3 regions of the Paenibacillus sp. 2KB_20 genome follow, and region 1 is predicted to be linked to each of the others. Evidence: riboswitches for the same ligand, from Rfam matches in the RefSeq annotation. Region 1 holds a riboswitch; each other region holds the start of a gene.
The links. A riboswitch is a leader RNA that binds a small molecule or an ion and turns the genes downstream of it on or off. The one in region 1 is predicted to bind thiamine pyrophosphate.
Positions count from the first base shown of each region.

Region 2: another riboswitch for thiamine pyrophosphate. It lies ahead of AB4124_RS06610 (ABC transporter substrate-binding protein); the one in region 1 lies ahead of AB4124_RS19755 (YkoF family thiamine/hydroxymethylpyrimidine-binding protein).
Region 3: another riboswitch for thiamine pyrophosphate. It lies ahead of tenA (thiaminase II); the one in region 1 lies ahead of AB4124_RS19755 (YkoF family thiamine/hydroxymethylpyrimidine-binding protein).

Region 1 is NZ_JBFRHH010000007.1:186,962-191,554, forward strand. Features, by position in the region: gene AB4124_RS19740 (class I SAM-dependent methyltransferase) at 83-805, opposite strand; gene AB4124_RS19745 (nucleotidyltransferase domain-containing protein) at 953-1,651, shown strand; gene AB4124_RS19750 (sporulation protein YjcZ) at 1,755-1,853, shown strand; gene AB4124_RS19755 (YkoF family thiamine/hydroxymethylpyrimidine-binding protein) at 1,925-2,530, opposite strand; TPP riboswitch at 2,615-2,717, opposite strand; gene AB4124_RS19760 (nitroreductase family protein) at 2,900-3,502, opposite strand; gene AB4124_RS19765 (ABC transporter permease) at 4,029-4,593, shown strand, end outside.
Region 2 is NZ_JBFRHH010000002.1:159,508-164,100, forward strand. Features, by position in the region: gene AB4124_RS06600 (diguanylate cyclase domain-containing protein) at 31-1,569, opposite strand; gene AB4124_RS06605 (VOC family protein) at 1,806-2,189, shown strand; TPP riboswitch at 2,361-2,472, shown strand; gene AB4124_RS06610 (ABC transporter substrate-binding protein) at 2,586-3,617, shown strand; gene AB4124_RS06615 (MTH1187 family thiamine-binding protein) at 3,709-4,002, shown strand; gene AB4124_RS06620 (ABC transporter permease) at 3,999-4,593, shown strand, end outside.
Region 3 is NZ_JBFRHH010000005.1:342,215-346,807, reverse strand. Features, by position in the region: gene AB4124_RS16110 (ABC transporter substrate-binding protein) at 1-54, shown strand, start outside; gene AB4124_RS16105 (VOC family protein) at 1,465-1,965, opposite strand; TPP riboswitch at 2,222-2,325, shown strand; gene tenA (thiaminase II) at 2,466-3,152, shown strand; gene thiM (hydroxyethylthiazole kinase) at 3,204-4,046, shown strand; gene thiD (bifunctional hydroxymethylpyrimidine kinase/phosphomethylpyrimidine kinase) at 4,043-4,593, shown strand, end outside.

The DNA.
Region 1 (4,593 bases):
CGAAAGGACTGAAATTGAGGAGGGAGAGGGGATACGCAGCAAATATGCGAATCCCCACTTGATGCACAGATATGAAGTGATTTTATTTTACAGCCCGGAATAAGGCGGAAGCGAGATAATCGGTATTATCCAGGATCATGCGGTCATGCTTGAACAACGTTTCCCAGAGCGCCACATCGAACAGGAGTCCTTTATCGCGCTGTTCAAATGTATCCAGATGACGTGTTTGCTCTTCCTTTAACTGGTCATTGAAGTGGTTGTACTCCAGAACTTCTTCCTGTTTAAACCCGCAAGCCAAGAGGGAGTCCGCCCATTCTTCCCTCATCATGAGATTAGGAATTCCGAAGAATTCGAGCAGTTCCTGAAGTTTTGCCTCCGGCATGGGTTTATCAAGCAGCAATTCTCTGTCCTGCAGGACGCCCCCATGATCCAGAACGCGATAATATTCGGGCAGTGATTTCGTAGTATCCGTAAATACGGTAACGGATTCGGCCATGATTAGGTCGAATTGGTTGTCCTCGAAAGGCAATGCGCATACATCCGCTTGTTGGAACTGCACGTCGATTTCCATCGCTTCGGCTCTTGCACGGGCTTTTTTGATCATATTTTCGTTCAGGTCAATGGCTGTTACTTGATACCCCATCTCCGAAAGATGGCATGCAGTTCTGCCCGTTCCACACCCGACCTCCAAAATGCGGCTGCCCGGTTGAATGGGATAATTCTTCAGCATTCGGAGGGTTGCCTCGAATCCTCCCGGGTGGGCACTGCCCATACCTAATTTGGAGAGCATATGAATATAGTTCATCTCATCTATCCCTTCTTCCTTGTCATCAACATGAGGGTAATCGTTTATTTATTTACCATATGATTCAGGTACGTTTAGGGTTTTAGCTGAATTAGATATTTTGAGCCCTTTTTTCGGGAGGATCAGAATTATACTGGAGGAAACGTCATGAGGATGGAACCGGTAGAGGCAGCGGAACGCATCATACAATACGATTATCCCAACTGTTTGCTTGCTGTGCTTGGCGGCAGCGCGAGCAGAGGTGAACATAATGAACAATCCGATTTGGACCTCATAGTCATTGAACGGGATGGTCATGATTTCAGCAGGAAGACGATAGAGGCACATGGGTGGATCGCGGAAATATTTATATTGTCTTTATCCTCCTACCGCGAATATTTCGATGAGGGAGTGATCGCGGCGAATCCTTCATTGCAGCGGATGGTCGTAGAAGGGACGGTGCTGCACGCGCTGCCTGAGGGGGAAGAGGTGCAGGCGGAAGCCCGAAGCGACTTGAATTACGGACCCATGCCCTTGACGCTAACCGACATTAACGAATACCGTTATATGCTAACCGAGTACCTGCTGGATTTGCAGAGTCCCCGAAGGGATGCCGAAAAGTGGTTTACGGTGCACAAAATAGCGGCGATTCTCTGTGATTTTGTACTTAGGGTGAACCGGGAGTGGACGGGTGAAGGGAAAACGCTGTTCCGTCTGTTCAACCGCTATGACTCGATCTTGGGAGAACGATTGGAAGCAGCGCTCACGGCGATGTATCGCCAGGATGATCCTTCAGTTCTTATGGCATTCACCGAGGAAATGCTCCATCCGTACGGAGGCAAGCTTCTCATTGGTTATGAGGAATAGAATAAAAAGAGGGGTACATTAGCCGTGACACTAGCACGAGACGGGAAATACTATAATAGCGTGATTACATCACGTCATTCTTTAAATCCAGGAGGGGATCTTCATGAGCGGAGTATATGGCGGCGGTGGATGGAACAATTCAGTAGGAATTATTTTGGTTCTCTTTATCCTGCTCGTAATTATCTTGAGTGCTTGGGTTTAAACCGTCAAGATTCTTGGCAGTAGTGACAGGAAGCCCGGCGCTTGCCGGGCTTTTGTATGCCTCGATGAGGCTCAATTCGATGCGGCTTTGACCGAAGGGCTGTGTGCGGATACAACCGCAGTCATGACCAAATGGCTGCTGTCGGATTGAATCGCATGTAAAAAAGCCTCTTCAAGGGATCCAAACACCTGGGCCAGTGACCCATCCAATCGGCTGGCGTAATGAACGCTTCCGGCGAATGTCCCGGCTGCCTTCGTACGATTAACTTCACCGTAGATGACATCCATGTAGTCATCGGTACCCATGGGGTAAAGAGCGAATTGGCAAGCAGTCTCAATATCGGCATGTTCCCCGATGTCGTTGTTTAAGAGAGTCGAATCCTCGGTCATATATACATCGGCGTCCGTATCTCCGGGGCAACCGATGGAATAAGTACCATTAAAAACGGTATGCACGCCACTCGCTGCAGCATAGGCGAATATCGCCCTTGTCACATCAAAGACATGCTCTGCACGTCCACGAATACAGGTGCTCACATCATCTGTCTGAATCCATACCTTCCCCGTATCCACGGAATGTAGTGCGCCCATGATGACCTCCACAAACCGGTCCGTCATGGGAAATACCGAGAACCGGCACCCGACGATCCGACTGGTTCCGCACACAAGCTCATTCATTGTTATTTCCTCCCCATGATATAAGTCCACGCAAAAAAACCGCACCCCGTGAAGAAAGTGCAGTTATGCCTACGAAAAGAAATAAACATAAATGCTACACTTCCCCACGCTAGTATGACCTAGATCGGGTGTTAAGGGTTAACGGCAAACCGCCGTCTCTCAGCACATGGCACCCCTAGTACAGCCAACAACCTATGTAGTTGGTTATCGCAAGTTTGCCCGGAGCTTCTGTTATCTTAGAAGTTCGAGGGTTCTTACTTGACTAATTGTATCGCTTAGTGATCGGTTTTTCAATCTTTGCCCATTATAAAAGGACCGCCTATCCAAGTTGCGGGAACTTAGGGAGGCGGCCTTTTTTCATCTATTTAATTAGTTGTATACTTTTACGCGATCTTCAAGCGGTGCAAATTCTTTCTCGCCTGGTTCAGCAACCGGCTTACCGAAAGGCATTTGAGCAAGCAGCTTCCAGCTTTCCGGGATGTTCCATTCGGATTTTACTTTTTCGTCGATCAGCGGGTTGTAGTGCTGCAGGGATGCACCCAGACCTTCTGCTTCAAGGGATGTCCATACTACAAATTGCAGCATGCCGTTGGATTGGTTGGACCAAATCGGGAAGTTGTCGGCATAAGCGGCAAAGTTCTGTTGCAGCCCGGCAATGACGTTGTTGTCCTCGAAGAACAATACCGTACCGTAACCAGCGCGGAATGCACCCATTTTTTCGGCAGTGGATTTGAATGCTTCTTCATCGCCAACGACTTCCTTCAGGATGCCTTCCGTGATGTTCCACAGTTTATCATGCTGTTCGCCAAGCAATACAACGACGCGTGCACTTTGAGAGTTGAAAGAAGACGGGGTATACTTAACCGCTTCGTTTACGATTTCCTGAATACGCTCGTCCGAGATAACGGATTCTTTGCTAATCCCATAATAAGAACGGCGACTTTTGAGTGCAGTTGAAAAATCTTTAGACATTGAAAAAAAACCTCCTGGTGTAATCGAATTTGCATACGCCTGATAAGAAGATGTCCTTTACTTCAAGCAAATATGCATGTTGCTTATTTAGCAATATTTTTAATTATCATTCCATATTAACTTACGTTTAGTTAGGAATAATATTTATGTTAGTATATTAATATAACTTAGAGTAATTGTCAACGACTTTTGATTAAATATAATTTCCCTTATCTATTAAATATGAATTGAATCCGTTTGGCTTTTTGAGAAGCTTCATTATATGGAGGTTTAAACGAAAGGAGTGCTTCCTACCTGAGGATATTAGCTATGTCTTCTCGAAACTTCATATTATGAACAATTCATGAACAAAATATACAAGTATGAACAAATTAATTGATTTTGATTCTCAATTACACTTGTCGAGCCAGAATGAGGATGATATAATGCATATCAGAGCGCGATTGATAATCAATCTCAATGAGAATGGCGTTGGAAATTGCGAGATCCCGGATATTTTAGAGACATACGCATAGAAGGAAGAGCCATGAAGATTAGATACTTATTTGCAGCCGTTGTGGTACTCTCGATAATCTCATTATTTATTGGAGTTAAAGATATCTCTCCACTGCAACTGTTCTCGATGACAGAACAACAACAGCATATTATGCTTGTAAGCCGGATTCCTAGGCTTGTCAGTCTTATATTGGCGGGTGTCAGCATGAGTATCTGCGGATTGATCATGCAGCAGCTCAGCCGCAATAAGTTTGTATCGCCGACCACGGCAGGTACGATGGACTCTGCCAGACTGGGGATTTTGGTAGCCATGCTCGTCTTCACGACAAGCGGTCCGCTTATCAAAATGCTCGTGGCATTTGTATTCGCTCTGGCAGGAACCTTTATCTTCATGAAGATACTGGATCGGATTAAGTTCAAGGATGCGATCTTCATCCCGCTCGTAGGGCTGATGTTTGGTAATATCGTGAGTTCGATAGCCACCTTCTTTGCATACAAATATGATCTTATTCAGAATATGTCCGCATGGCTTCAGGGTGATTTTTCCATGATCATGAAGGGCCAGTATGAAATGCTCTATATTAGTATCCCGCTTT
Region 2 (4,593 bases), on a different contig from region 1:
CAACCTATTGTCGATACTATGGTCATACATTCATCTACTCACCTTTTGATCCAAAAGCTGCAGCAGCATCGTCCGCTCTACATCAAAATGCCAGGGGGCGTTCCGTTCCTTCGCCGCATACATCGCTGCATCCGCACGACCAATCAGCTCCTGGTCATTTCTGGCATGATCTGGATAAACCGCAATACCGATACTCGGCGTGGTTCGGACCTCATGCCCTTCCAGCTCGTACGGCTCACTAAGCATCGTCCAGATCTCCTCCGCCATCCAGATCAGCTCCTGATCATCGCCTGCTGGATGGATCATGACGGTGAATTCGTCTCCACCTAAACGGGAAACCAAAACTCCCTTGGATTCGAGTGATTGAAGCCGGTCTGCAACCTTTCGTATCAACAAATCGCCGGCACGGTGGCCGTATCGGTCATTGACTCGTTTGAAACGGTTCATATCCATATACAGCAAGCCTACACGGGAACCTGTGCGGTCCGCCTCCTTCAGCGAACTTGACAGCCTTGCATTAAAATAACGACGATTATACAGACCCGTAAGATCATCGCGATGTGCCAGGGATTCACTCTGTATCAGACTTTCATGCAGTCGATCCAACAAGCGGTCGTTCTCGAACTGGATCAAAATCTGCCGGAATAGGATCAGGATAACGCACAGGGAAAGGCCGGTAAACAGTCCAGTCCACCCTCCAAAATGCTGCGCCATAAGGGCAAACATCCCGCCGAGCACACTGTAGGGAAGCAGGTACCTTACGATCAGGTTTCCGGTTGAACGAGGCTCCCGCTCGCCAACAGATGGATTACGGGTATCAGGAGCGGAATGTCCGCCTGCGAAACTAATGAAAAATACCGATAACGTATAGAGTGGATACAGGTAAGAGCGAACCTCGATATCCAAAAGATCAACGAGATAGATGTACAGAACATCTCCGGCAATAAATGTACTTCCGCCAAGACATAACAGGATGGCCGCCCATTTCCTTAACTGTCCGGTATTAAAATACAACACCATTGTAAAAAAAATAAGTACCATTGCGCACAGTGGATACAGCATGTCCACCCAAAGGTTTCCCCATACTGTCTCATGGGCCAGACCCTGAAGCTCAGGCTTGATGAAATATTCCCATCCTACCGTCATGACCGCTATGCCAACAATCACGATATCCAGCATAAACCGCAGCCCCCGAAACGAACCCTGAACATGCCGGAATAAATAAATGAGAGAACTTGCGAACAGGATAAGTTCGAGCCCCCAGAACAAATGGGTTAGAACTGACAGGAAAGCGCTCTCTTTTCCAAACCAGATATTGCATGCGTGGAGGGTTCGGGCCACTGCCTCCCCCATCAATCCGAGACTCACAATAAGCCAAAACCTGCGAAGATGAACCTCATAACGCCGACGGATCCGCATTAAATAAACGGAAGCGGCTGCAGGAGAAATAATGACTAGTACACGCTGAAGCGATAAAGCATCAGGCATCCACAGAGCGATCATTATCTGAATGAATGCATATATTATGGCGAGTCGAATCCACAGATGATCTGCTGGAGTTGGACTCATAAGCATTCCTCCTCGGCCAAAAGGTAAGCTGGTTCACTTTAAGTGTGTTAGGTCTTTTGAATTAACATATCTATTTCTCATGATACTTTTTGCCCACCCAAAAGTAAAGATGAGGAAATGAAAGAAAAATCATCTTATTAGTCCGTGCACGAACAACATAACACCCACTTGACGTATAGGAATTATATGATAATATTTCAGTCATATCTTATATGAATCGGAAGGGGTGTTGAACCATGTCACAGAAACGATTGGATCATGTTGGTATTGTTGTCCGGGACCTTGAAGCTACAATCGCCTTCTATACATCCGTAGTTGGACTTGAATTGAAGGATCGCCTGACCCATACCAATGGCGTCATCCAGCTGGCGTTCCTAGGATTTAACGGCAGCAACGAGACGGAAGTCGAGCTTATTCAGGGATACAGCGACACGCTTCCTTCGGAAGGAACTGTACATCATTTTGCAGTCAGCACGGATAACATTGAAGAGGAATATGCCCGTGTGCAGGGACTTGACGTTCCTCACTTGGACGAGGAAATCATGACGCTTCCGAACGGGTACCGCTATTTCTTCGTGCACGGTCCCGAAGGAGAATGGATTGAGTTTTTCCAGCGCTAACCTCTGCGTAGAAGCCGTATTCAAATACTTTATCTTGTGAAAGGTTCATAGCATCAATTAATTCTCCCATTGCATTAGTGTTCTAACAAAGACCTGTCACGTTCGCGCCTCTTCGAACTAGACAGGTCTGCTGTGTTAGGACTATAATAGCGGATGTAATGATCGAAACTTCATAAATACCGGGGGAGCTGGAATTTGGCCGGCTGAGAGTGTATCCGATATGATACTGACCCTTACACCTGATCTGGGTAATGCCAGCGTAGGAAGCCCATGTTTGCGGCAGCTTTTATTTGCCGTGGTATACACTTACGCCGTCATGCGTCCTGATATCATCAGGGCGTTTTTTTTGTGGAGTTGCGAGGTAATAGAAAGAGAATTCAAAGGAGAGAAGAAACGATGAAGAAGGGAAGATGGATTCCGCTGCTTCTCGCTTGCGTCCTGCTGATGGTTGCGTCCGGATGCGGTACAAGCGGAGAGAACAAGAAGACAGGCGCCGCAGGTGAGGACAGTCAGACTTCCGGGAAGCTCCGTGACGTACAGCTGATGCTCGATTGGTCCGCCAATACGAATCACACCGGCCTGTATGCAGCGAAGGAGCTTGGGTATTATGAGGAAGAAGGGCTTAATGTCCAGATCGTCCAGCCGGGAGCAGGCGGAACGGACACGCTGGTCGCATCCGGCAATGTGCCGTTTGGCATCAGCTATCAGGAAGGCGTAACGCTGGCCAGAACCCAAGGATTACCGCTCGTTTCCATCGCAGCGATCATTCAGCATAATACATCCGGCTTTGCGGCTCCCAAGGATAAAGGCATCTTGAAGGCAGGCGATTTTGAAGGGAAATCCTATGGCGGCTGGGGCTCGCCTGTGGAGGAAGCGGTTATGAAGTCCATCATGGAGATCGATGGCGCCGATGTCAGCAAGGTGAATATGGTCAATATGGGCGATGCCGATTATTTTACGGCCGTCAAACGCGACATTGATTTTGCTTGGATTTTCTATGCTTGGACGGGTATTGAAGCCGAGCTTCGCAATGAGCCGCTTGACATGATTTATGTGAAGGACTACTCCAAGCAGCTTGATTATTACACACCGGTGATCGTAACGAACGAGAAGCAGATCCAGGAAGACCCTGAGCTTGTCAAAGCGTTCATGCGGGCGACTTCAAAAGGATACGACTATGCGATTCAACATCCCGAAGATGCGGCAGCCCTGCTGACGAAGGCTGTTCCCGACCTGGATGCCGAACTGGTTCTAGCTAGCCAGAAATGGCTGAGCCCCCGTTATCAGGATGATGCATCCCGCTGGGGCGAACAGAAAGCCGAAGTATGGTCGGGGTACGCAGACTGGATGTTTGAGCGCAAGCTGCTGGAGAAGGAACTTGACGCTGACAGCGCATTTACCAATGAATTTTTACCGGAGAAGCCATAAGGTTATTTCTATATAAAAGAAGAGAGACGGCCTTTGCAGCAGGCCGCCTCTCTTCCATTACAATACAGCTTGCACGAAAGGATGAGTTTATATGGCGAATACTCTCTTGAGCATTCAAGTAATACCGAGAACGCCAAACGGGACCGACAGCATCCCTTATGTAGATGAAGCGATCAAGGTTATTCAGGAATCAGGCGTGAAATACGAGGTTCATGCACTCGAAACGACCATGGAGGGAGAGCTCTCCAAGCTGCTCAAGATCGTTGAGCGCATGCACGAGGCGCTGGTGAATGCGGGCAGTCCCAGCATCATATCCCAGGTCAAAATCGCGCATCATCCAAGCGGCATCAGTATGGATAAGCTGACTGAGAAATACCGTCCATGAGAAGCTGGTGGAGTTCTGTTTGGCCGCCCGTTGTGGCGGTTCTCTTCTTTTTGCTGGTATGGCAGGCGGCAGTATCCGTGTTCGACATTGAACCCTTTATTTTGCCTGCACCGACGGCCATCGGGCATGAGGCCGTTACCGGAGCTTCCGGCCTCTTCCAGCATACAGCGGCCACCCTGCAATTAACCCTGATCGGCTTTATAATCGGTACGGCAATCGGTCTAATCATCTCGCTGGCACTGCACATGGTGCCTTTTCTCAAAACCGCCCTTTATCCGCTTCTTATTCTTAGCCAAAATGTGCCGACAATCGCCCTAGCCCCGCTTCTCATGATTTGGTTCGGCTTCGGCATGCTGCCCAAGGTTATCGTGATTACGCTGGTCTGCTTCTTCCCTGTCGCTGTTGCGGCCCTGGATGGACTCGCACGTACCGACCGCACCATGATGAATTATATGCAGATGGCGGGGGCTACCTCGTGGCAAATTTTCACCAAGCTGGAGCTGCCGCATGCCCTTCCCTCCATCTTCTCCGGGATTCGAATTGCGGCCACCTATTCGGTCATGGGGGCGGTTATCGGGGAATGGATCGGCT
Region 3 (4,593 bases), on a different contig from region 1:
CTGGCGGCCAATCTGATGATTGACCAGCTGCAGGAGTTTTACGGCATTCAGTAATGAATGCTGCAGCCTAGTATTATCGTATAACGGATGATGCTAAGTGAAAGCTAAAAAAGGAGGCATCCCAAAAGATCTCAGATCTTGAGGGATGCCTCCTTTTTTAGCATCACAGCATCGCCAGTACTGCCGCTATAAGGTATGCCACACCGCACGCCAGCACAGCTTAACCAAGTCCCCTACTTCGTGCCGCTGCCCCTGACTGTTATCGGACTCCGGATCCCTTATTTCTCAAATTGCCCCCGATTTTTAAATCTAACGGACACAGAATCCCTTATTACCATAATTACCAGCCTATTTGCTATCATATTCAATGAATAACGTACCTGGTGTCCGTTAACTCTCATAAATAGCACCTACTCAGCCAAATAACGTATCCTCAGTCCATTACGCTCAAGGAGTAGCACGAAGTCCAGTAGATCATCAGTAGCCAAGACCAGCAAGTAGCACCAAGATCAGCAGCAGCACCAATACCAGTAGTAGCACCAAGATCAGTAGTAGCCAAAACCAGCAAGTAGCACCAAGCCAGCAGGTAGCAACAAGATCAATAGTAGCACTCAGACCAGCAGTAGCGATAAGACCACCTGTCAACGGACTCCAGATCCCTTATTTCTCAAATTGCCCCCGATTTTTAAATCTAACGGACACAGGATCCCTTTTTACCACAATTACCGGCCCATTTGCCATCATATTCTATGAATAACGTACCTGGTGTCCGATAACTATCCAAAATCACACCTTCTCAGCCAAATAACGTATCCTCAGTCCGTTACGCTCGAGGAGTAGTACCAAGTCCAGTAGATCATCAGTAGCCAAGACCAGCAAGTAGCGCCAAGACCAGCAGTAGTAACAAGACCAGCAAGTAGCACCAAGCCATCAGCAGCACCAATACCAGTAGTAGCACCAAGATCAGTAGTAGCCAAGATCAGCAGTAGCACTCAGACCAGCAGTAGCGATAAGACCACCTATCAACGGACTCCAGATCCCTTATTTCTCAAATTGCCCCCGATTTTTAAATCTAACGGACACAGGATCCCTTATTACCACAATTACCGGCCCATTTGCCATCATATTTTATAAATAGCGTACCTGGTGTCCGATAACTATCCAAAATCACACCTACTCAGCCAAATAACGTATCCTCAGTCCGTTACGCTCGAGGAGTAGTACCAAGTCCAGTAGATCATCAGTAGCCAAGACCAGCAGTAGCACCAAGAACCAGTAGCACCAATACCAGCAGCAGCCTCAGCTATACACGCTGTGTTACCCCGGTTTCTACCTCTAAACCATAGCTACTCTGAGTTCCCGCCGGCCCCAACATCGATTATAATCCGAGCCATCCATGCATACCCCTAGACACCGAGTCCATCCGTGCCCTCCTGTTATACTGCTATTGCTTCACTTCATATTTTACGAAATCTTCACCACAATCTCCGCACCGGCAACATAGGTCATCGCTTTGATGTATTCCGGGTCTTGGGCACGCTGTTCCACTTCTTCCGGAGTGAGGTCCTCCATTCGTGTCTGTACCCACCATAAGTTGCCGAACGGGTCCCGTACCCGTCCCACCTTGTCGCCGAAGAACAAGCTCGTTGGCTCCGTCACCGAGACGGCTCCTGCGGCCAGCGCTTGCTGATACACATCTTCGCAATCCTCAACATATAAACGGAGGTATGCCGGGCTATCCGGCCATTCCGGTTTCGCGTCAAACATCATGACGACGGCATCCCCGATTCGGACCTCGGCATGGCCGATGATACCATCACCAACATAGACGCGCGCTAACTCTTCAGCTCGAAAAGCCCGCTGCAGTAAATCGATCAGCGCTGCGGAGTTTCTTGAGATGATCCATGGTGTCACGGAGGTGTAGCCGTCCGGAATGGGCTTAACCGCTTTCGATGGGTTCGTCATAAATACGCTCGCTCCTTTAAACTTCATTTATTTGCATAACTCTTATGTACTCACTATGTTGGGGAATACATGACAACCAAACGTCAGTGTTCCCGTGACAAGTTTCGGCCGCCGGCGTTTTTTGCGAATAACCTCAGCCACCGAAAAACATCATGATCACCCGGGTATGGGAGGGTTCGAGCGTGGGCTCCGCCCACGAACAGTTAACATTTGACAGCATCCATAAACCTATGTACAGTATTAGACAAAAGAATAGGAAGTCCACTAGGGGAGCCGTTGGCGGCTGAGACAAGAGTATATCTTGGACCCTTTGAACCTGATCTAGTTCGTACTAGCGTAGGAAAGTGGAGCCTTCGTATATGAGGTCTCGGTGCGTTTTTTGGCGCACTCGGGCTTGTTGACGAAGCCGCTCCAGTTTTCGGGGGCGGCTTTTTAGCGTTGCCTGGAAAGTCGTGTCTTATGGACTTCCTGCTCTTCAATATGTTGGAGGTGGGACAACAATGAGTTTCACGCAAGAGCTCCGTCAGCAGGCGGAAGGAATTTTTCAAGCAATCTTCGATCATCCCTTCGTAAAAGGCATTGCCGGGGGGAACCTGGCGCGGGAACAGCTGATTCACTATGTGAAGCAGGATTTTGAGTATTTGAACGCCTACATGCGGATCTACGGAATCGCCATATCCAAATCGACCAGCAGGGAAGAGATCGCCACCTTTAACGAACAGATATCATTCATCCTGCACAGCGAGGTGCACCCGCATCAGAATTTGTGCGCAGCCGCGGGGGTGACCTACGAAGAGCTTCAAGGGTATCCACTGGCTCCGTCCGCGCATCATTATATCCGTCATATGCTGACAGTGGCGCACGAGGGCAGTCTAGGCGAGATTATGGCCGTACTACTTCCTTGCCCGTGGACGTACCTGGAGATTGGCTGCAAGCTGCTGGATGAAGTGAAGCCGGATGAATCCCATCCGTTCTATGACTGGATTAATTTCTATGGCAACCGTGGGGAAGACGCGACAGCCAAGTTCTGCAAACGTGTCGATGAATGGGCAGAGCGCGCGACGGCAGCCGAGCGGGAACGGATGAAGGAGCATTTCATGCTGAGCTGCCAGCTGGAGTATATGTTCTGGGATATGGCATATAAGCAGGAGGAATGGCCGGTGCCGCTGCAGGCTGCGGTGCTGTAAGGAGTCATAATAAGCACATAAATTCCAATATAGATAAGAGAGGCGATTCATATGCATGCATGGGAAAAAGAGGTTTCGGCGCTTTTAACGAAGGTACAGCAGACGAGCCCCCTCGTTCACAATATGACAAACGTGGTGGTTACGAATTTTACGGCTAACGGCTTGTACGCGCTGGGCGCGTCGCCGGTCATGGCTTACGCGCCGGAGGAAGTGGCGGATATGGCCGCCATAGCGGGCGCGCTCGTGCTGAACATCGGCACGCTGAACCGCGAGCTGGTGGATGCGATGATCATCACCGGACAATCGGCGAATGCACATGGCGTCCCGGTCTTGCTGGACCCGGTCGGTGCGGGAGCGACCCGTTTTCGGACGGAGTCGGCATTGCGGATCCTAAGCGAGGTGAAGGTTTCGCTCGTGCGCGGGAATGCGGCTGAAGTCGCTCACCTTGTCGGGGAGGCGCGCGAGATCAAAGGCGTAGACGCTGGCAATAGCGCAGGCAGCAATCATCTAGAGCTGGCTGTGCGGGCTGCCCGCGAATTAGGCACAATCATGGCCATTACCGGTGAAGAGGACGTGATTACCGATGGAACCGAAGTGCGTATCATAACCGGCGGGAATGCTCTGCTCACGAAGGTCACCGGCGCAGGGTGCCTGCTGACCTCGGTGCTGGGTGCCTTTGCGGCAGTGGAAGCAGACCTGCTGCTTGCGGGTACGGCGGGTCTGGCCTTCTACGGGGCCGCGGCGGCGAGAGCTGCGGAATGCACGGCGGACCAAGGACCGGGAAGCTTCCAGATTGCTTTCCTGGATGAGCTGGCAAAACTTCATCCAGGCTCGTTGGCGGGATATGCCGCTGTCCGGGAAGCGGGAACGGCTGCCGCCGGTGGCGCACGATGAGCAAGACTCGCGTGCCCCGGGCACTGACGATTGCCGGGTCCGACAGCGGCGGCGGCGCCGGCATTCAGGCCGATCTGAAAACCTTCCAGGAGCTCGGCGTATACGGCATGTCGGCGATTACCGCGATCACGGTGCAGAATACCTTGGGGGTTCACGGCGTATATCCGCTTCCCCCAGAGGCAGCAGCCGAGCAGATGGAAGCGGTTGGCTCAGACCTCGGAGTAGATGCATTGAAGACGGGCATGCTGTTCAACGCCGAGGTCATTCGGCTGGTTGCTGACCGGATTCGGGCATTCGGCTGGGGGAAGGTCGTTGTCGATCCCGTGATGATTGCCAAGGGCGGAGCGGAGCTGCTGCAAAGCGAAGCGGTGCAGGCTTTAAGAGAAGACTTGCTGCCGCTGGCCTTGATCGTCACCCCCAATATACCGGAGGCCGAAGTATTGGCGGGGATGCGTATCCGCACGATGGAAGATCGGAAGGAAGCGGCCAGACGTATTCATGATCTGGGGCCCAAGATCGTTGTGATCAAAGGCGGCCATGATGAGGG